Regions from separate parts of the Caulobacter sp. FV2ps19 genome, predicted to be linked through region 1. Evidence: riboswitches for the same ligand, from Rfam matches in the RefSeq annotation. Region 1 holds a riboswitch; the other holds the start of a gene.
What was found. Region 1 has a riboswitch for cobalamin ahead of metE (5-methyltetrahydropteroyltriglutamate--homocysteine S-methyltransferase). Riboswitches for the same ligand answer to the same signal wherever they lie in the genome.

Region 1 (9,818 bases):
CCCAAGGAGCTGCTGTCCGGCGTCATCGCCTATGCCGCCGTCATCGCCCTGCAGGATCCCGCCTTTGTCGGCGCCGTGCGCGGCTTCGGCGTCGATCCGACCCAGCGCCAGCAGATGATCAACCAACTGGTCGCCGACCCGGCCTACGCCGTCGGCTTTACGGGCTCCGACACCGCCGCCGGCCTGGTCATCGACACCCTGGGCGCCGAAGGTCTGAAGGTCTTCACCGCCGGCAAGGCCGTCAAGCAGGCGGCCTATGACGTGCAGCACTCGTCCTGGTCCAAGGCGTCGGTGGCCGACCGCGAAGGCCGCCTGGCCTACGCCAAGAGCGTGTCGGCGATCCCGGCCCTGGCCGCGACCAGCGACGTGACGATCCTGCGCGACGCCTCGATCGGGACCCAACCCCTGGCCCTGACGCCGCGCTCGGCGCCCGGCCCCTATCAGCCTGTCGTGGTCCGCGGCCTGGCCGTGGCCGCCCTGGCGGCGCTCGGCGCGGCCGGCGACGAAAACCTGCCCACGATCGAGGCGGTGATGGCTGATCCCACCTCGGCCATGTGCCTGAACATGGGCAAGCTGAACCTCTATCAGTGCCTGGCCGTCTCCAAGCCGCACTATGAGGATGTCTTCTGCCTGGGTCAGCATGTCCTGATGGACACCGGCCAGTGCGTGATCAAGGCCTCGGGCGCCCCCATGCCCGTCGAGCCGCCTCGTCCGGTGATCGAGAAGACCTCGATCGCCCAGGGCGGCGGCGCCGGTCGCAATTCGAAAGCCGCCAAGGCCAAGGCCGCCGCGGCCCGCAAGGCGACGACCAAGCCCTAGCCTGCCCAATCGGGGCCGAAAGAGCCTGAGAAGGGCCGGACGTTGCAACGTCCGGCCCTTCTGTGTATGTAGCGCGACCCTAAAAACCGTCGACCGAGCGGGGCAATCCAGTCCTGTGCGGCGATTTCGCATTTCGAGAGCAAGGGCTCTCCAGAGAGAACACGATGTCCGAGATCATTCTGAACGTTGAACTCCGCGACCGCGCCGGCACCGGCGGCGCGCGCGAAACCCGCCGCAAGGGCCTGGTCCCCGGCGTGCTGTACGGCGGCGCTCAAGCCCCCGTGAACATCGCCGTCAAGAGCAACGAATTCCGCAAGGCGCTGTTCACCGGCAAGCTGCTGGGCCACCTGGTGACCCTGCAATACGGCGGCGAAAAGCAATCGGTCATCGCCAAGGCCGTCCAGTTCCACGCCGTCACCGACGAGCCGGTCCACTTCGACCTGTATCGCGTCGACGAGCACCAGCTGATCAAGATCGAAGTGCCGGTTCACTTCAAGAACCATGACACCTCGGTCGGCCTGAAGAAGGGCGGCACGCTGGAAATCATCCGTCACACCGTCGAGCTGGAATGCCCGGCCGACAAGATCCCCGAAGAACTGGTCATCGACCTGGCCGGCCACGACATCGGCGACGTGATCCGCATCTCGGAAATCAAGCTGCCGGCCGGCGTCAAGCCCGCCATGGGCCGCGACTTCGTGATCGCCAACCTGAAGGCCTCGGCCGCGTCGCAATCGGGCGAAGGCGACACCACCGCCGAAGCCTAAGGCTTCGGATCGGGTCTCCGATCGACGATCAGACGGGCGGGCTCATCAGCCCGCCCGTTTTTCGTTCTGGGCTGAAGCTGAAGCGCTCTGCGTCCTTCGAGGCCTTGCGATGCAAGGCGCCTCAGGATGAGGACGTTGAGTAAGGGCCGGCAAAATGCTCCTCATCCTGAGGCGCCCGCGCAGCGGGCCTCGAAGGACGCAGAGCGCCGCACCAAAAACTTCAAAGACGGAGCAAGCGGCTGTCCATCTTGATCCTCGCCGGCCTCGGCAATCCCGAGCCCAAATACGAGAAGAACCGGCACAATGTCGGCTTCATGGCGCTGGACGCCCTGGCCCGCCGCTGGGGGACCTCGCCGTGGCGCGCCCGCTTCCAGGGCCAGGCCTGCGAGGGCTCGGTCCCGACGCCGAACGGCGCCGTGAAGCTGCTGATGCTCAAACCCAAGACCTATTACAACGAGAGCGGCCGCGCCGTGGGCGAGGCGATGAAGTTCTACAAGCTGGCCCCCAGCGACGTCATCGTGTTCCACGACGAGATCGACATGGCCCCCGGCCGCTTCCGGATGAAGGCCGGCGGCGGGGCGGCGGGCAATAACGGCATCCGCTCGATCACCAGCCAGATCGGCGACGCCTTCCGCCGTGGCCGCATCGGCGTGGGCCATCCGGGCGACAAGGACATGGTCATGCACTACGTCCTGGGCGACTTCCACAAGGTCGAGCACCAGTGGCTGGACCCGATGCTGGACGCCATCTGCGACGCCCTGCCCTTCGCGGCGGTCGGCGAGGACGAGCGCTATCAGGGCGAGGTCATGCGCCTGGCGCCGGCCCCCAAGGCCGATCCGCGCAAGCCGCCGAAGGGCGGGGAGTAAGCTCGTCACTCACACAAAGCTTGTCATCCCGGCCGCAGCGAAGCGGAGAGCCGGGACCCAGGGGCCAACGCAACGCGGCTGCCCTGGGTCCCGGGTCGGCGACGCCGCCCGGGATGACAAGCTTTTGTTGCTGAAGAAGAAAGTGTCCTCCGGATAGAAAAACGCTAAGTCCCCACCATGCTGCGCATCTCCGAACTAAAGCTGCCCCTGGGCCATCCGCCCGAAGCCATGGCCCCGGCTCTGTGCGAACGCCTGGGCATTCCGGCTAGCAACCTGCTGGACTTCGCCGTCGCCCGCCGGGCCCATGACGCGCGGCGCAAGGCGGCGATCCTGATGGTCTATTCGGTCGATGTAACGTTGCGCGATGAGGCGGAAGTTCTGGCGCGCTTCGCCGGCGATCCTCATGTGCGCATCAGGCCCGACACCGACTATCGCCTGACGGCCCAGGCGCCCAAGGCCTATGACGGCCCCCGCCCGGTGGTGGTCGGCGCGGGGCCTTGTGGCCTGTTCGCCGGTCTGATCCTGGCGCAGATGGGCTTCAAGCCGATCATCCTGGACCGCGGCAAGGCCGTGCGCGAGCGCACCAAGGACACCTGGGGCCTGTGGCGGCGTAGCGAGCTGAACCCCGAATCCAACGTCCAGTTCGGCGAGGGCGGCGCGGGCACCTTTTCCGACGGCAAGCTCTGGAGCCAGATCAAGGACCCCCGCCATCTGGGCCGCAAGGTGCTGGAGGAGTTCGTCAAGGCCGGCGCCCCGCCCGAGATCCTGACCGAGGCCCATCCCCACATCGGCACCTTCCGTCTGGTGACGATGGTGGAGTCGATGCGCGAGACCATCGAGGCCCTGGGCGGCGAATATCGCTGGCAACATCGGGTCGATGGGATCGAGGTCGAAACCGCCGCCGACGGCGCCCGCCGACTGCGCGGCCTGAAGCTGTCGACCGGCGAGGTTCTGGAGGCCGAGCACGTGGTGCTGGCCGTCGGCCACAGCGCCCGCGACACCTTCCAGATGCTGTACGATCAGGGCGTCCATATCGAGGCCAAGCCGTTCTCGATCGGGGTGCGGATCGAGCATCCGCAGTCGTGGATGGACAAGGCCCGCTTTGGAACCTGCGCGGGCCATCCCGACCTCGGCGCCGCCGACTACAGCCTGGCCCGTCACTGCGCCAATGGCCGCACGGTCTACAGCTTCTGCATGTGCCCCGGCGGCACGGTGGTGGCGGCGACGTCCGAGCCCGGCCGGGTGGTGACCAACGGCATGAGCCAGTATTCGCGCAATGAACGAAACGCCAATTCCGGCTTCGTGGTCGGCATCGATCCCGAGCGCGACTATCCGGGCCATCCGCTGGCGGGCGTCGAGTTCCAGCGCAAATGGGAGAGCCTGGCCTATGTGGCCGGCGGCTCGACCTATGCGGCGCCGGCCCAGAAGGTCGGCGACTTCCTGGCCGGCCGGCCCTCGACCGACCTGGGCGAGGTGGCGCCGTCCTACAAGCCCGGCGTGACCATGACCGACCTGTCGGCCTGCCTGCCGCCGTTCGTGATCGAGGCCATGCGCGAGGCCCTGCCGGTGTTTGGCCGTCAGATCGCCGGCTATGACCATCCCGACGTGCTGCTGACCGGGGTGGAGACGCGCACCTCCTCGCCGATCCGGATCACCCGCGGCAAGGACTTTCAGAGCCTCAACACCGCCGGCCTGTTCCCGGCCGGCGAGGGCGCGGGCTATGCCGGCGGCATCCTCTCGGCGGCCATCGACGGCATCAAGGTGGCCGAGGCGGTGGCCAGCGCCTGGATGGCGGCCGCCGCGGACTAACGCGTTCGACATTCAGATGTTCGACACCCCCCTTCGCCGCCTATCCCCGCGAAGGCCGAGGATGGACGGTGGTTTTGGTCTTGCGGCCCGGGAATCCGCAGCTTTGACTGAATGCCGATCGACCCTGCCCTCCCCTTGGGAAAGCTGGACCAGACCGTGGCCATTGGCCATTGTCGACCCGAGGCCTCACCCCTCGCTAGGCCGCTCACGCGGCTTGCGCGGCGCGGCCTGGGAGATCCACCACCATGACGTCCTTCTATGATCGCCACGTCCTCCCCCGGCTGATCCGCTGCGCCTGCGGGGCCGGAGCGATCGCCAAGCAGCGCGCCAGGATCGTGCCGCGGGCCGAGGGGCGGGTTCTGGAACTGGGGATCGGCGGCGGTCTGAACCTGGCCTTCTATGACCCGGCGCGGGTGACCAGCGTCACGGGCGTTGATCCCTCCGAAGGCCTGCGGACGCTGGCGATGGCGGCCCCGCGCGCCGAAGGCCTCAAGGTCGAGGTGCTGGCGGGAGAGGCCGAGCGCCTGGCCTTTGACGATCACAGCTTCGACACCGTGGTCTGCACTTTCACCCTGTGCTCGGTCCACACGCCCGAGGCCGTGCTGGCCCAGGCGCGCCGGGTGCTCAAGCCCGGCGGCCGCTTTCTGTTCTGCGAGCACGGCCTGGCGCCGGACCCCGAGGTCGCTCGCTGGCAGAGACGGATCGAACCGTTCTGGACGCCGCTGGCCGGCGGCTGCCGCCTGACCCGCCCGGTCGGGGCGGCCATCGCCGCCGCAGGCTTTCGGATCGACGAGGCCCAGACTTTCTACATGCCCAAGGCGCCCCGGCCTTTGGGCTGGTGCGAGCTGGGCGTGGCTTGCGTCGCCTGACGCCGACGCCATATCCCAAGGCCCAGTTTGCGGCGCGGCGCGCCCAGGAGTTCCCATGTCAGAGACGATGTCCACGGCCGCCAACGCCGCCCAGGTCGACTATTGGAACGCCACGGCAGGCCAGACCTGGGCCCAGTTCCAGAGCCAGCTGGACCGTCAGATCGCGCCCCTGGGTCTGGAGGCCCTCCGGGTGCTGGCCCCGCAGGCCGGCGAGCGGGTTCTGGATGTCGGCTGCGGCTGCGGACAGACCACGCTCGACCTTGCCAGCCGGGTGGGGGCGACAGGCCAGGTGACCGGCGTCGACATCTCCGAGCCGATGCTGGCGGTGGCCCGGGCGCGCGACATCCCCGGCGACGCGGCCCGGGCGCAGTTTCTCGAACAGGACGCCCAGACCGCCGACCTCGGCGAAGGCGTGCTCGACGCCGTGTTTTCCCGCTTCGGCGTGATGTTCTTCAGCGATCCGCCGGCCGCCTTCGCCAATCTGCGCAAGGCGCTGAAGCCGGACGGTCGGCTGACCTTCGTCTGCTGGCGGCCCTATCCGGAGAACCTGTGGATGCGCGCCCCGATGGAAGCGGCCCAGCCCTTCCTGCCGCCCGTCCAGCCCGCAGACCCCACGGCGCCGGGCCCCTTCGCTTTCGCCGATCCGCAACGGGTGGAGTCGATCCTGCAGGCGGCCGGGTTTGAAGACATCCGCATCACGCCCTTTGACGCCATGATCGGCGGCGGTTCGATCGACGACACCCTGGACCTGACCTTTCGGGTCGGCCCGCTGGGCTCGGCCCTGCGCGAAGCGCCGCACCTGGCGCCCACCGTCCGCGAGGCCGTGCGAGCCCGCCTGTCCGACTTCGCCACACCGCAGGGCGTGCTGATGCCCGCAGCGGTCTGGATCGTCCAGGCCGCCGCGGGATAGGCTCGAAGGGCGGCTAGCCGCCGGCGATCAGCGCGGCCCGGGCGGTCCTGGCGGCGGCGACCATGTTGACCAGGGCGGGACGAACCTCCTCCCAGCGGCGGGTCTTCAGGCCGCAGTCGGGATTGACCCACAGCTGGGCCGACGACAGCCGGCGCCCCGCCAGGGTCAGCAGCTCGGCCATCTCGGCCGCCCCCGGCGCGCGCGGCGCGTGGATGTCATAGACGCCCGGTCCGATCTGGGCCGGATAGGCATAGGTGGAGAAGGCCTCCAGCAGCTCCATCTTCGACCGCGCGGTCTCGATCGAGATCACATCGGCGTCCATCGCCCCGATGGCGGCGATGATGTCGTTGAACTCCGAATAGCACATGTGGGTGTGGACCTGGGTGCGATCGGCCACGCCCGAGGCGGCCAGACGGAAGGCCTCGACCGCCCAGTCCAGATAGGCCTGCCAGTCGGCGCGGCGCAGGGGCAGGCCCTCGCGCAGGGCCGCCTCGTCGATCTGGATGATCCGCGCCCCGGCCGCCTCGAGATCGACGACCTCGTCGCGGATCGCCAGGGCGATCTGCCGGCAGGTCTGGCTGCGGGGAATGTCGTCGCGCACGAAAGACCACTGCAGGATGGTGACCGGCCCTGTCAGCATGCCCTTCATTGGCCGCTCGGTCAGGCCCTGGGCGTAGCGCCACCACTCCACCGTCATCGGGCGAGGCCGCGAAACGTCGCCATACAGGATCGGCGGCCGCACGCAGCGCGAGCCATAGGATTGCACCCAGGCGTGCTGGGTGAAGACAAAGCCCGACAGCTGCTCGCCGAAATACTGCACCATGTCGTTGCGCTCGAACTCGCCGTGCACCAGCACGTCCAGACCGATCTCTTCCTGCCAGGCGACGGCGGCGGCGGTCTCCTGACGCAGGAAGGCCTGATAGTCGCCGTCGCTGATCTCGCCCCGGGCATGGGCCGAGCGGGCCTTGCGCACCGCCTGGGTCTGGGGGAACGAGCCGATGGTCGTGGTCGGCAGGGGCGGCAGGTTCAGATCGGCATGCTGAAGCGCGATGCGCCGGCTAAAGGGCGTGGCCCGGCGGGCGTCCTGCGGGGTCACGGCGGCCAGGCGGGCCTGAACGGCGGGATCGTGGATCCGGCTGGAGGTGCGGCGCGCGGCGGCGGCGGCCGCGGCGGCCTCCAACTGGGGCCGGACCGACGCGCGACCGGCGTTCAGGGCCCCGGCCAGAACGACCAGCGCCTCGACCTTCTGCACGGCGAAGGCCAGCCACTGGGCGACCTCGGGATCCAGCCGGGTCTCCGCCGACAGATCCACCGGCGTGTGCAGCAGCGAGCAGGATGGGGCCAGGATCACCCGGTCTCCGCCGCGCGCCGCCACCACCGGCTCCAGACGATCCAGCAGGGCCTCCAGATCGGCGCGCCACACATTGCGGCCGTCGATCACGCCCAGAGACAGCACCAGGCTCTCCCGCGCGGCGGCCAGCACGACCTCCAGATCCTGCGGCGCGCGGGCCAGGTCCAGGTGCAGACCCTCGACCGGCAGGTTGACCGCCGTGGCCAGATTGTCCCCGAAGCTTCCGAAATAGCTGGTCAGCATCAGCCGCAGCTCCGGCGCGGCGTGGGTCAGGGCGCCATAGGCCCGCCGCAGCTCGCCGCGCTCGAAGTCGGTCAGGTCCAGGGCCAGGCAGGGCTCGTCGATCTGCACCCAGTCCGCGCCGGCCTGGGCCAGACGCTGCAGCACCTGCGCATAGACCGGGATCAGCGCCGACAGCAGCGTCAGGGGCTGGAAGTCCGGATCGCGGCTCTTGGCCAGTTTCAGGAAGGTCACCGGCCCCAGCAGCACCGGGCGGGTCTGGATCCCCTGCGCCTTGGCCTCCAGGAACTCGTCGATCGGCTTGGTCGAGGTCAGGGCGAAGGTCTGGCCGCGCGACACCTCGGGAGCCAGATAATGATAGTTGGTGTCGAACCACTTGGTCATTTCCATCGCCGGCAGGCCGGCCGCGGGGTCGTTGACCGGCTCATGGACGTGGCCGTGGGCGCAGACTTCGGCGGCCTGCCCCTGGGTCCCGCGGGCCAGGGCGAAATAGGTGGGGGTATCGACCGGCCCGCCCGTCCAGCCATAGATCGGCGGGATGGCCCCCACCATGACGCTGGTGTCCAGCACGTGGTCATAGAGGGAGAAGTCGTTGCTGGGCACGTGATCCACGCCCAGGGCGGCCTGACGGGCCCAGGTCTGGCCGCGCAGGGCGGCGGCGGCGGTCAGCAGGCCGGCGGCGTCGAGCCGTCCGGCCCAATGCTCTTCCAGCACGCGCTTGAGCTCGCGACGGGGGCCGATGCGGGGAAAGCCCAGGGTGGCGACGGTGACGGTCATGGTTCAAAACCTCTGCCAGATGATGGCGAGAGGCTGATCGGGACGCGCGCAGGCGGTCGCGCACGGGACATCACGGCCCGGTCGCGCCTTGCTAGCGACCAGACCGGGCACCCCGCCGGAGGACGTTATCTGTCGGGGCAGGTCTCCTGGCTCACGGGTCAACGCCCCTGCCCTGGCCTTCCCGATCCGCCACCGATGAAGTTCGGCGGATCAGTGACACGTAACGGACAGCGGCTCACCGCTCACAGTTGCGGGGGCAGCGCCGGGATCGGGGTTTCACGCCCTCACCGACTTCCCTCTTAGCCACGCACGCCAAAGCGCACGCGGACCACGACAGGCCGCAAGAAGCACGGGACGGCCCCGCGCGTCAACAGAGACATAAGGATATCTTTATGTGATTTTGGAGATCAGCGTCAGAACTTGCCGGACTGGAAGTCCTCGAAGGCCTGCACGATCTCGTCGCGCGAGTTCATCACGAACGGGCCGTGCCAGAACACCGGCTCTTCGATCGGACGCCCGGCGATCAGCAGCACCCGGGCGTCGGTGACCGCCTCGACCAGCACGGTGTCGCCCTGGCCCAGGAACACGCCTGACAGGGCGTCGACCTTGCCGCCGGCCACGCGGACCTGGCCCTCATAGACCGCCAGCATGGCGTTGCGGTCATCGCCCACGGGCTCTTCGAACCGCGTTCCGGCCGGCAGCACGACGTCGAAATACAGCGCGTCGACCGCGCCGCCGCCGATGGGTCCGGCCGTGCCGCCATCGGTGACGCCCGAGATCACCTTGACGGTGACGCCGCCGTCGCGGGCCTCGACCGGGATGGCGTCGCTCTCGAACTCCGAATAGCCCGGCGCGCTCATCTTCAGCTTTGCCGGCAGATTGACCCACAGCTGGAAGCCGCGCATGCGGCCCTCTGACTGCTCGGGCATTTCGGAGTGGACGATGCCCTTGCCGGCCCGCATCCACTGGATGCCGCCAGGGCCGATGATCCCCTCGCGACCGGTATTGTCGCGGTGCCGCATCCGGCCTTCCAGCATGTAGGTCACGGTCTCGAAGCCGCGATGCGGATGGTCGGGGAAGCCGCCCATATAGTCAGATGCCTGATCGTTGTCGAAACAGTCCAGCATCAGGAACGGGTCGAACATCTGGGCTTCCTGGGTGCCCAGCATGCGGGTCAGGCGCACGCCGTCGCCATCCGAGGCGGGGACGCCCTTGACGATTTTCACGACAGGTCGAAGGCTCATCTCACGGCTCCTTTTCCGCCTTTGATATCGGGTACGGTTACAGTTGATGCAAGTGGCGGGGCGAGCGCGAACCCCTTTTGACGGCGCAGCGCTTTACAACACGCATTAGGAGCATGACACTGAGGTGGTCGCCTGAAGCGCGACGGAGAAACAGCATGACCCGTCCGGC
Region 2 (9,818 bases), 1.8 Mb from region 1:
TCACCAGGTCAGCGTCGCCCGGCAGCGGCTGCCCGGGAGGAACGAAGCTGAATTCCACGTCCGGCTCCAGACGAAGGGCGTCAAAATCGTCGAAATTGGCGATCCGCGACAGCATCGGCGCCACGATCCGTAGCCGCCGGCGCCCGCCCTGAACGGCTCGATCCAACACCACGGCATCCTCGGCCGGCAAGGACCGCGCCGCCGCCAGCCAAGGCGCCATGCCTAGATCCGCCCAGCCCGTGCGCCGCACGATCTCGGTTCGCCCGTCGTCAAACAGCGACGGATCGCCCCGGAACTTGTTGATCAGAAATCCCCGGATCATCGCGCGATCCTCGGCGTCGAGCACGACATGCGCCCCCACCAGGGCCGCGATGACATGCCCCCGATCAATGTCGCCGACCAGTACGACCGGAACATCGGCGGCGCGCGCGAATCCCATATTGGCGATGTCGCCGACGCGCAGATTGACCTCGGCAGGACTCCCCGCGCCTTCGACGATCACCAGGTCGCATTCGGCTTCAAGACGCCGGTAGCTCTCCAACACGGTATCGAGCAAGGCCAGCTTGTGGTCCTGATACCCCCGAGCCTGCCAGGTCCCCGCCATCTGGCCCCGTACGATCAACTGGGCGCCCACGTCGCTTTGCGGCTTGAGCAGCACCGGATTCATATCGACGGTCGGCGGCGTGCGACAGGCCATGGCCTGAAGCGCCTGCGCCCGACCGATCTCGCCGCCGTCGGCGGTGACGGCTGCATTGTTGGACATGTTCTGCGGCTTGAACGGCCGTACGCTCAGCCCCCGATTGGCGAACAGCCGACAGAGGCCGGCGACCAGCACCGACTTGCCAACATCCGAGCCGCACCCCTGGATCATCAAGGCGGCCATGATCGTCCTCCGGCGATGAGCACCACATTGGCCAAACGCGGCGATCGCTCTTGGGCGACCGCCGCGCGTGACACACCGCGCGGAACAGCGGCGTCGTTCAGACTCTAGAACTTGGCGCGAACACCCAGGAAAGCGCCGCGTCCGGGAGTCCCGTAGTTCAGGACCGTCTGATAGTCCTTATCGAAGGCGTTCTCGATCCGACCATAGACTTCGAGCGTCTCGTTGATCGGATAGGACGCCCGCAGATCGACAAGCGTGTAGCCGCTGACAGCGACGGTATTGGCCTCATTGTTGAACGTCTTGCCAACATGCCGCGCGGCGACCGCCGTGTTCAGGCCGACCGGCCAGCGATAGCTCGCAGACAGATTGGCCAGGGCCTTGGGCCGCCGTGTCAGTTGCTTGCCCGCCGACGCGCCGGAGGCGTTCTCGGCGTCGGTATAGGTGTAGTTGCCGCTCAGGGTCAGGCGATCCGTAACCTCAAGCTGACCGATCAGCTCCACCCCCTTGGTCTCGGTCTTCTGGAGGTTCTTGTAGTAGCCGTACCGGAGGGCGCCGCCCGGATTGCACAGGGCGTCGGTCGCCGTGTAGCTGCACGAGAAGTAGCGTATCTCGTTGTCCGCTTCGCGCTTGAACAGCGTCGCCGAAACCTTGGCCTTGCCGCCCAGAAGGCGCTGCTCAACGCCGGCGTCCCAGCTGTCGAAGCTTTCCGGCTTCAGATCCAGATTGCCGTACTCGCTGTAGAGTTCGTAGAGGCCCGGCGCGCGGAAACCCTGGCCAAAGCTGGCGCGCAGAACCGTGGCGCCCTCATTCAACGCCCAGGCGGCCGAGACCTGACCCAGGGTATGGCGGCCATAAGTGTCATGGTCTTCGTAGCGCAGACCACCGGTCAAGGTCAGCCCCGGAACGAGCTCGGCCTGAAGCTGGCCATAGACGCTGTCTGAACTAACCCGTCCCGTGCGAAACGCCGGATTGGGCGCACTTGTGCTGGGCGAGCGAACGGCCATTCGCGAACGCTCGCTTTCAGCGCCAAACGAGGCCGTAACCGTGTCCGTCACGGCGAAGGCGCCCTGGTATTCCCAGCGCTTGTTCTTGCCGATGGCGTCGAAGCTCAGCGGCACGGCCGGGCGGGCCGGGTTGATGTTCTCTCGATCGGTGTCGGTGTAGCCGTAGGCTAGGCGGTTGTTCCAGCGACCGTCCAGCAGGGCGAAGTTCAGACCGGTATAGATCACCAGTTCCTCAGTGCGGCCAAACTCCGGGGAATCCACGCCAAAGCCGTCGAAATCGACCCGCCCATAGGAATAGACCGAGCGAACTTCGGCCGAGACATTGTCGCTGAGCGCCACCCGCACGCGGCCCGAGACGCCGGTGTTCTGATAGCCGTCCTTCTCCTTGCCCGGCGCATAGGCCGAGAAGCCGTCGGTGGTGTAATAGCTGCCCGCCAGACGCCAGGTGACGCGCTCGGTCACCCCGCCGGCCCCGGCGCGGACAAAGGCGGTGTCGCGCGCGCCGCCCTCGATGCTGGCATTGCTTTCGAAAGCTTCGGTCGGCTCGGCGGTGACGATGTTGACCACCCCGCCGATGGCCTGGCTGCCCCACAGGGTGGATTGAGCGCCGCGCAGGACCTCGATGCGCGAGACATCGCCGATCAGCAGGTTGCCGGCGTTATAGCTGCCCTGGGTCGAGGACGGATCGTTCAGCTTCACGCCGTCAATCAGCACCACGGTGTGCTGGGTTTCAGCGCCGCGGATATAGAGGCTGGTGGCGGAACCCACGCCGCCATTGCGGGCGAAGGTGACGCTGGGCGTCTGGGCCAGCAATTCAACCGCCGAGATCGCCTGGCTGGCCTGGATGGCCTCGGTCGTCAGCACGCTGATCGAGGCCCCGACCTTTTCGATCGGTTGCGGCGAGCGGGTGGCGGTGACCACAAGTTCAGCGACTGCGGTCGCGCCGGTCTTGCCGGCGACGTCGGTTTCAGGAGCCCGTTGCTCGTCGGCCATAGCGGCGCCGGCGATCAGGGTAGTGGAGAGTGCGGAGGAGCACAGAAGCGCTCGGATCATGGTCTTTCCCTTTGAATGACCCGCGCACGTCCTCCAGCCGCGAACGTGCAGACACGCCGAGGCCAAAGGCCGCGACGCGGCCTGACTGACATGTCGTTTCGCGGGAAATCCCGTTCGTTCGGCGCACCCCGGCCGGACGATGAACGACTGCGCCGGGCAGGTCTCCTGGCTCACGGGTCTAGGCTTGGCGCGTCGCCTTCCCAGGACCGAGGTCCCAGTGGCATGTGACGCGTAAGCTCACCGCTTACAGTTGCGGGGGCAGCCGGGGTTTTAAACCCCGTTCCCTATTCATCCTCTTGCGAGGAACCTGACGCGCGAGCAGCCCTATAGACTGCGTCCAAGACCGTCAATGTGACGCTTGAAAGACATTGGGTCGGTTCGTCGCCGAGCCCAGGGGTGCAGAAACCGGTTCCGGTGGGCCCGATCCCAGGCGCATCGCCAACCCGAACAAACGTTTGGAATGGGTTGATCCAGCGCTGGCGTTTTCCGACGGATCGACGCACAGTTTGCGAAAGGATCAGTTTCGGAGTGTCAATGATGAGAGCCTCGCTCGCGATCCTTGCCCTGGGCCTGGCGGTCACCGCCGTCCCGGCCCAGGCGGCGCCTGTTGTCTCGGTGGTCCACGTGACCCTTGGGTCAGACCTGGCAAGGAAAACCGAAATCCTCGACGACCGTGAGATCCAGTACCTGACTGGAGAGCTCAAGCAGTCTGTCGAAAAGGCCCTGGACAGCGCAGGCGCGCTTCGTCCGGATGGCGGCGTGCTGGACCTGGTGATCGAAGACGCCAAACCCAACCGCCCTACGCAGCGGCAAATGAGCGTCAAGCCAGGACTGTCCTATTCCAGTTTCGGCGTCGGCGGCGCCCGCATCAGCGGCGAATACCGGGCGTCGTCTGGCGCTCGGATCCCCGTTCACTACAGCTGGTACGAGAGCGACATCCGCTGGGCCAGCACCAGCACGACCTGGAGCGACGCCGACCGGGCCTTCGACAGGCTGGCGGACCGGCTGGCCAAGGACCAATATGACGACCGCTGACGCGGCTGGATACGACATTTGAAGTCAAGAGGCGGGAACCAACCCGCCGGTCTGGGAGGACACTGAGCAATGGCCGATCGACGATCGTCGTGGTCCCTGGCGGCTTTCGCCGCGCCTTGCTTGCCGATCTCGGCGCTGGGCCTGCCCCTTGTTGTGTACCTCCCCGAGTTCTACGCCAGCGACCTTGGCCTGTCGCTCAGCGCGGTGGGGGCGGCGTTTCTGATCGTTCGTCTGATCGACATCCTCTTCGACCCGTTCATCGGCGGCCTCATGGATCGAACCCGCACCCGCTGGGGCCGATTCAGGCCCTGGCTGGTCATGGGCTCGCCGCTGGTGATGATCGGCGCCTTCGCCCTGTTCATGGCCCAGCCGGGAATCGGGCCGATCTATCTGTGGTTCTGGCTGGTCGTCACCTATGCCGGCTATTCGATGGTCGTGTTGTCGCACACCGCCTGGGCCTCAGTGCTGTCGACCGACTACGCGCAACGATCGCGCGTCTATGGCTGGTGGCAAGCCGGCAACGTCGTGGGCATGATCCTGGTGCTCACCCTGCCGCCGATCATGGCCTATGCCTTCAAGGGGGACCATGCCGCCGGCATCCGCTCGATGGGCTGGTTCATCGTGCTTTTGATCCCGCTGTCGGTGCTGCTGGCGACGCGCGCGGTGGGCGAGCCGGCCGCGCCGACAATCCGGCACGCCTCGGGTCTGACGCAGTATCTGGCTCTGCTCAAGCGGAGTTCCGTGCGCAAGCTGCTCCTCGCGGACCTGCTGATGGGCCTGGCTCCTGGTATCGCAGGCGCGCTGTTCTTCTTTTTCTTCGAGCGCATCAAGGGCTTCGACAAGACCCAGGCGGGTTTGCTGCTTCTGCTGTATTTCATCTCGGCCCTGGCTGGCGCCTCGATCTGGCCGATGCTGGCCAAGCGACTGGGCAAGCACCACGCCCTGGCGGTGGCGTCGGTCGTCTACGCCATCGTGCAGGTCTTCGCCGTGGTGACCCCGGCCGGAAACACATGGGCTGGGGCGCTGGTGCTGATCCTGGCCGGCCTCCCCTATTCGGCGGCCCCGTTGCTGGTCCGGTCGATGATGGCGGACATCGGCGACGAGGAACGCCTGGCCAGCGGCGTCGACCGCACCGGACTTCTCTATGCGATCGTCAATGGCACGATGAAGCTGGGACATGCCCTGGCGATTGGAGCCTTCCCCCTGCTCGCCCTGCTTGGCTTCGACCCCAAGCTGCCCTCCGCCACCGGCGACGTCGCCCTGATCTCTCTCTATTCAGTCGTGCCCGCCGCCTTGGGGCTTGTCGTCGCGGTCGTGATGCTACGCTATCCGCTCGACGCGACTCGCGTCGCCGAGATCCAGCGCCAACTCGCGGCGCGCGATGCGGCGGCGCGGTCAGCCCACGAGCCCGAACCGGATCAGAATGCCGCCCTCGCCGCCCCTGCCGAATGACCCCGACCATCCGTTGTTTGCCCTGCTCGGGATCATGGCGCGCCTGCGCGATCCTGTCGGCGGCTGCCCCTGGGATCAGCAACAGACCTTCGCCAGCATCGCGCCCTACACGGTTGAAGAGGCCTATGAGGTCGCCGACGCCATCGAGCGCGGCGATCTGAGCGACCTGAAGGAAGAGCTGGGCGACCTGCTTCTGCAGGTGGTCTTCCATTCGCGCATGGCAGAAGAACAGGGCGCGTTCGACTTCGCCGCCGTCGCCGCCGCCATCTCCGACAAGATGATCCGCCGGCACCCGCACGTCTTCGGCGACCATACCTATGACGACCAGGCCGCCCAGACGTCGGGCTGGGAGGCCCTGAAGGCGCAGGAGCGCCGGGCCAAGGCCAAGACGGGCGTGCTTGACGACGTGCCCGCCGGCCTGCCGGCCCTGACCCGCGCGGTGAAGCTTACCAAGCGCGCGGCCCGGGTGGGCTTTGACTGGCCATCGACCGACGAAGTTCTGGACAAGCTGCGCGAGGAGATCGCGGAACTGGAGGTCGAGATCGCGGCCGGCGACCAGGCCAAAGCCCGCGAGGAGCTGGGCGACCTGCTCTTCGTCTGCGCCAATCTGGCCCGCAAGCTCGATGTCGAACCGGAAGACGCGCTGCGCGCCACCAACGCCAAGTTCAGCCGGCGGTTCGCCTATATCGAGGCAGCCCTGGCGAAGGACGGTCGCACCCCAGACCAATCGGATCTGGCCGAGATGGACGGACTTTGGAACGCCGCCAAGGCCGACGAGAAAAAGCGCTAAGCTAGTTGGCGACCATCACGAAGGCGTCCGGGAACTGACGCTCGAAGCGCCCCAGGGCCTGGGCGTCAAGACGCGCGACGATGACGATCCCGCCCTGCGCCTCATCTTCCCGGCTGATCACGCGGCCATTGCGATAGATCCAGGCTAGACCCTCGCCGTCGCTTGCCCCCAGACGAATGGCGACAGGAGGCGTATCATCGATCAGCGCCCCGATCCGCTTGAGCAGTTCGGGACATCCATCGCCGGTGACGGCCGAAACCGCCGCAGCGCCTAGCCGGCGTGCATTGCCCTCGACCTCTTCGCGATCTTCCTCGGCGACCAGATCGATCTTGTTCCACACCTCGACGATGGTCTTGCCGTCGTCGAAGGTGACGCCGAGATCGGCCAGCACCGTCTCGACATCGCGCGCCTGGGCGGCGCTGTCGGGATTGGCGATGTCGCGCACATGCAGCACGACGTCGGCTTCCTGTACCTCCTCCAGGGTGGCGCGGAACGCCTCGACCAGTTCGTGCGGCAGGTCGGAAATGAACCCCACCGTATCGGACAGGATCGCCGGGCGACCGTCGGGCAATTTCACCGTCCGCAGCGTGGGATCCAGCGTGGCGAACAGCATGTCCTTGACCAGCACGTTCGCCTCGGTGAGCCGATTGAACAGGGTGGACTTGCCGGCATTGGTGTAGCCGACCAGCGCGACGGTCGGGTACGGGACCTTGCTGCGCGCCTTGCGGTGCAGGGTCCGCGTACGCCGCACCTCTTCCAGCTCGCGCTTCAGCTTGATGATGTTGTCGGCGATCAGGCGACGGTCGAGCTCGATCTGGGTTTCCCCAGGGCCGCCCGTATTGCCGGTGCCGCCACGCTGGCGTTCCAGGTGGGTCCAGGTCCGGACCAGGCGCGAACGCTCATAGTCCAAGCGCGCCAGCTCGACCTGCAGCTTGCCTTCGCGCGTGCGAGCACGGCGGGCGAAGATCTCAAGGATCAGGCCCGTCCGGTCCACGACCTTGACGTTGAGACCCCGCTCCAGATTGCGTTGCTGGACCGGGGTCAACTGGTCGTCAAAGACCGCGACATCGATTTTCTCGACCTCGCAGATCGTCGCGAACTCCTCGATCTTGCCCTTGCCGAATAGGGTGGCCGGCGTGACCACGCGCAGGGGCGCGATCGCCGTCTCCACGACATTGAGGTCAAGCGCCTCGGCGAGGCCGACCGCCTCTTCGAGGCGCGCTTGCGGATCGCGCGCTTCGATGGCGGACTGGCCCCGCTTGGGACGAACCGGGTGGACGACGAACGCCTTAAGAACCGGCGTGGCGTGATCTACGGATTTTGAAGATTTGGACAAGCGTCTCTAATTCAATCGTCGGAGTCGGCGCTCGGCTCGTACAGCTGGACAGGCTGAGCCGGCATGATGGTCGAGATGGCGTGCTTATAGACCAGTTGCGACTGGCCATCGCGGCGAAGCAGGACACAGAAATTGTCAAACCAGCTGACAACGCCCTGGAGCTTGACGCCATTGACGAGGAAAATGGTGAGCGGCGTCTTGGACTTGCGCACGCTGTTCAGGAACGTGTCCTGCAGGTTTTGTTTCTTCTCGGCCGACATGGGGGTTCCCCTCTTATTGTTTCGGAGGGCAAAGCACCCTCCACACAAACAAGTACATGCTAGATCATTTTTCGCCGAACGCGATCATCATTCAGCGTGAAAGTGCGCCCTGCGTCGAAAACGCGCTCTTTCCCACCACGCGTTTGAGCCGTTTTTGCAAATTGGTCAGACAGCCTTCTCGCGAGCGCGCTGGATATAGAGACGCCGGAGCCTCGTTGCTATAGGTCCGGGCGCGCCATCGCCGATTTTGACGCCATCGACCTTGACGATCGGCATGACCAGCGCCCCGGCTCCGGTGATGAACGCTTCGCGCGCCGCTTGCGCCTCGGCGATGGTGAACGGCTTCTCGTTGATCGGAAGACCGGTCTCGCGGATCACCTCAAACAAGGTGGAACGCGTCACACCGCGCAGGATATTGGCATTGGCGTCGCGGGTGCGCAGATTGCCCTCGGCGTCGACGATCCAGGCGTTGGACGAGGCCCCTTCGGTGACCAGTCCCAGGTCGTCGACAAACCAGGCCTCCAGAGCGCCACGTTCCCGGGCGGCTTGTTTGGCCAGGGCGTTCGGCAACAGACCCACCGACTTGATGTCGCAACGCCCCCAACGGTTCTCGGGAACGCTGATCACCGCAGCGCCCTGAGCCGCCTTGCGTTCAGCCTGATCGCGATCCGTCGACTTGGCGGTCACGACCATCGACGGCGCCACGGCCGGATTGGGAAAGGCATGGTCCCGACGCGCTACGCCGCGCGTCACCTGCAGATAGACCAGACCATCGCGGACCAAGTTGCGGCGCACCGCCTCGCGCAGCACGCAGGTCAGCGCCGCCTGTCCCATCGGGTGAGTGATGCGCAGTTCATCAAGGCTCCGCCAAAGCCGGGCAAAGTGCCCCTCCGCGTCGACCAACTTGCCGTCGAAGACCGCCCAAACCTCATAGACGCCGTCGGCCAGCTGGTAGCCGCGATCCTCGATGTGCACGACGGCTTCGCCGTGACGCAGAAAGCGACCGTTCACATAGGCAAAGCGCGACATCTATTCGTCCTCGTCCGCGCGGGCGCCAGCGACGCCGAGGGACTTAAGCTTCCGGTGCAAGGCCGAACGCTCCATGCCGATGAAATTGGCTGTCCGTGAAATATTGCCGCCAAAGCGCAAGATCTGGGCGTTCAGATATTCGCGCTCAAACAGTTCCCGCGCCTCGCGCAGTGGCAGGGCGATGATCCGCTCGGCGCCGATCGCCCCCGCATGGCCGGCGGAAGGTTGCTCCGCCCCCGCCAGCATTTCGGCGGTGATCAGGTCATCGGGCTCGCCGGTCGCCAGGATCAGCATGCGCTCGACGTTGTTTCGCAGTTGACGGACATTGCCGGGCCAGGTCTGCACCTGAAGCGTCGCCAGGGCGTCGTCGCCCAGCCGACGGCGAGGCAGGCCTGTGGCCTCCACGATACGGTCGATGAAGAAGCTGATCAGCTCCGGAATGTCCTCGCGACGTTCCGACAGGCCTGGAACCCGCACGGGCACCACGTTCAGACGATGGAACAGATCCTCGCGGAACCGGCCGGCGGCAATCTCGTCGCGAAGGTCGCGCGAGGTGGAGGAAATCACCCGAACATCGACCTGAACGTCGCTGTCTCCCCCGACCCGTCTAAAGCGTTGCTCGACCAGAACCCGCAGGATGCGGCTCTGGGTCTCGCGCGGCATGTCCGCCACCTCATCGAGATAAAGCGTGCCGCCGTGGGCGCGCTCGAACACGCCGATCTTGCGCGGACGGCCACCCTCGCCTTCTTCCCCGAAGAGCTCGACGTCGAGACGCTCCGGCGCCATGCCCGCCGCGCTGACCGCCATGAACTCCTGCCGCGCCCGGGCGCTGGCGCCGTGGATCAACCGCGCCACGAGCTCCTTGCCCGATCCTGGCGGCCCCGAGACCAGAACCCGGCTGTTGGCCGGAGCCACCTTGGCGATGAGTTGTCGAAGGGCCTGGGCCGCGGCCGACTTGCCCATCAGTCCATCCGAC

Region 2: linked by a shared signal. The riboswitch ahead of ACW18B_RS14005 (TonB-dependent receptor plug domain-containing protein) and the one ahead of metE (5-methyltetrahydropteroyltriglutamate--homocysteine S-methyltransferase) in region 1 are both predicted to bind cobalamin.

Annotation. Positions count from the first base shown of each region.
Region 1 covers NZ_CM178729.1:1,141,576-1,151,393, reverse strand. Annotated here, with positions in the region: gene ACW18B_RS05545 (hypothetical protein) at 1-819, shown strand, start outside; gene ACW18B_RS05540 (50S ribosomal protein L25/general stress protein Ctc) at 984-1,583, shown strand; gene pth (aminoacyl-tRNA hydrolase) at 1,829-2,449, shown strand; gene ACW18B_RS05530 (NAD(P)/FAD-dependent oxidoreductase) at 2,627-4,258, shown strand; gene ACW18B_RS05525 (class I SAM-dependent methyltransferase) at 4,504-5,127, shown strand; gene ACW18B_RS05520 (class I SAM-dependent methyltransferase) at 5,183-6,037, shown strand; gene metE (5-methyltetrahydropteroyltriglutamate--homocysteine S-methyltransferase) at 6,051-8,405, opposite strand; cobalamin riboswitch at 8,525-8,753, opposite strand; gene ACW18B_RS05510 (pirin family protein) at 8,819-9,649, opposite strand; gene ACW18B_RS05505 (hypothetical protein) at 9,805-9,818, shown strand, end outside.
Region 2 covers NZ_CM178729.1:2,942,845-2,952,662, forward strand. Annotated here, with positions in the region: gene ACW18B_RS14000 (cobyric acid synthase) at 1-883, opposite strand, end outside; gene ACW18B_RS14005 (TonB-dependent receptor plug domain-containing protein) at 988-2,940, opposite strand; cobalamin riboswitch at 3,079-3,266, opposite strand; gene ACW18B_RS14010 (hypothetical protein) at 3,478-3,975, shown strand; gene ACW18B_RS14015 (MFS transporter) at 4,045-5,427, shown strand; gene mazG (nucleoside triphosphate pyrophosphohydrolase) at 5,399-6,217, shown strand; gene hflX (GTPase HflX) at 6,219-7,553, opposite strand; gene hfq (RNA chaperone Hfq) at 7,565-7,813, opposite strand; gene ACW18B_RS14035 (D-amino-acid transaminase) at 7,979-8,842, opposite strand; gene ntrX (nitrogen assimilation response regulator NtrX) at 8,843-9,818, opposite strand, start outside.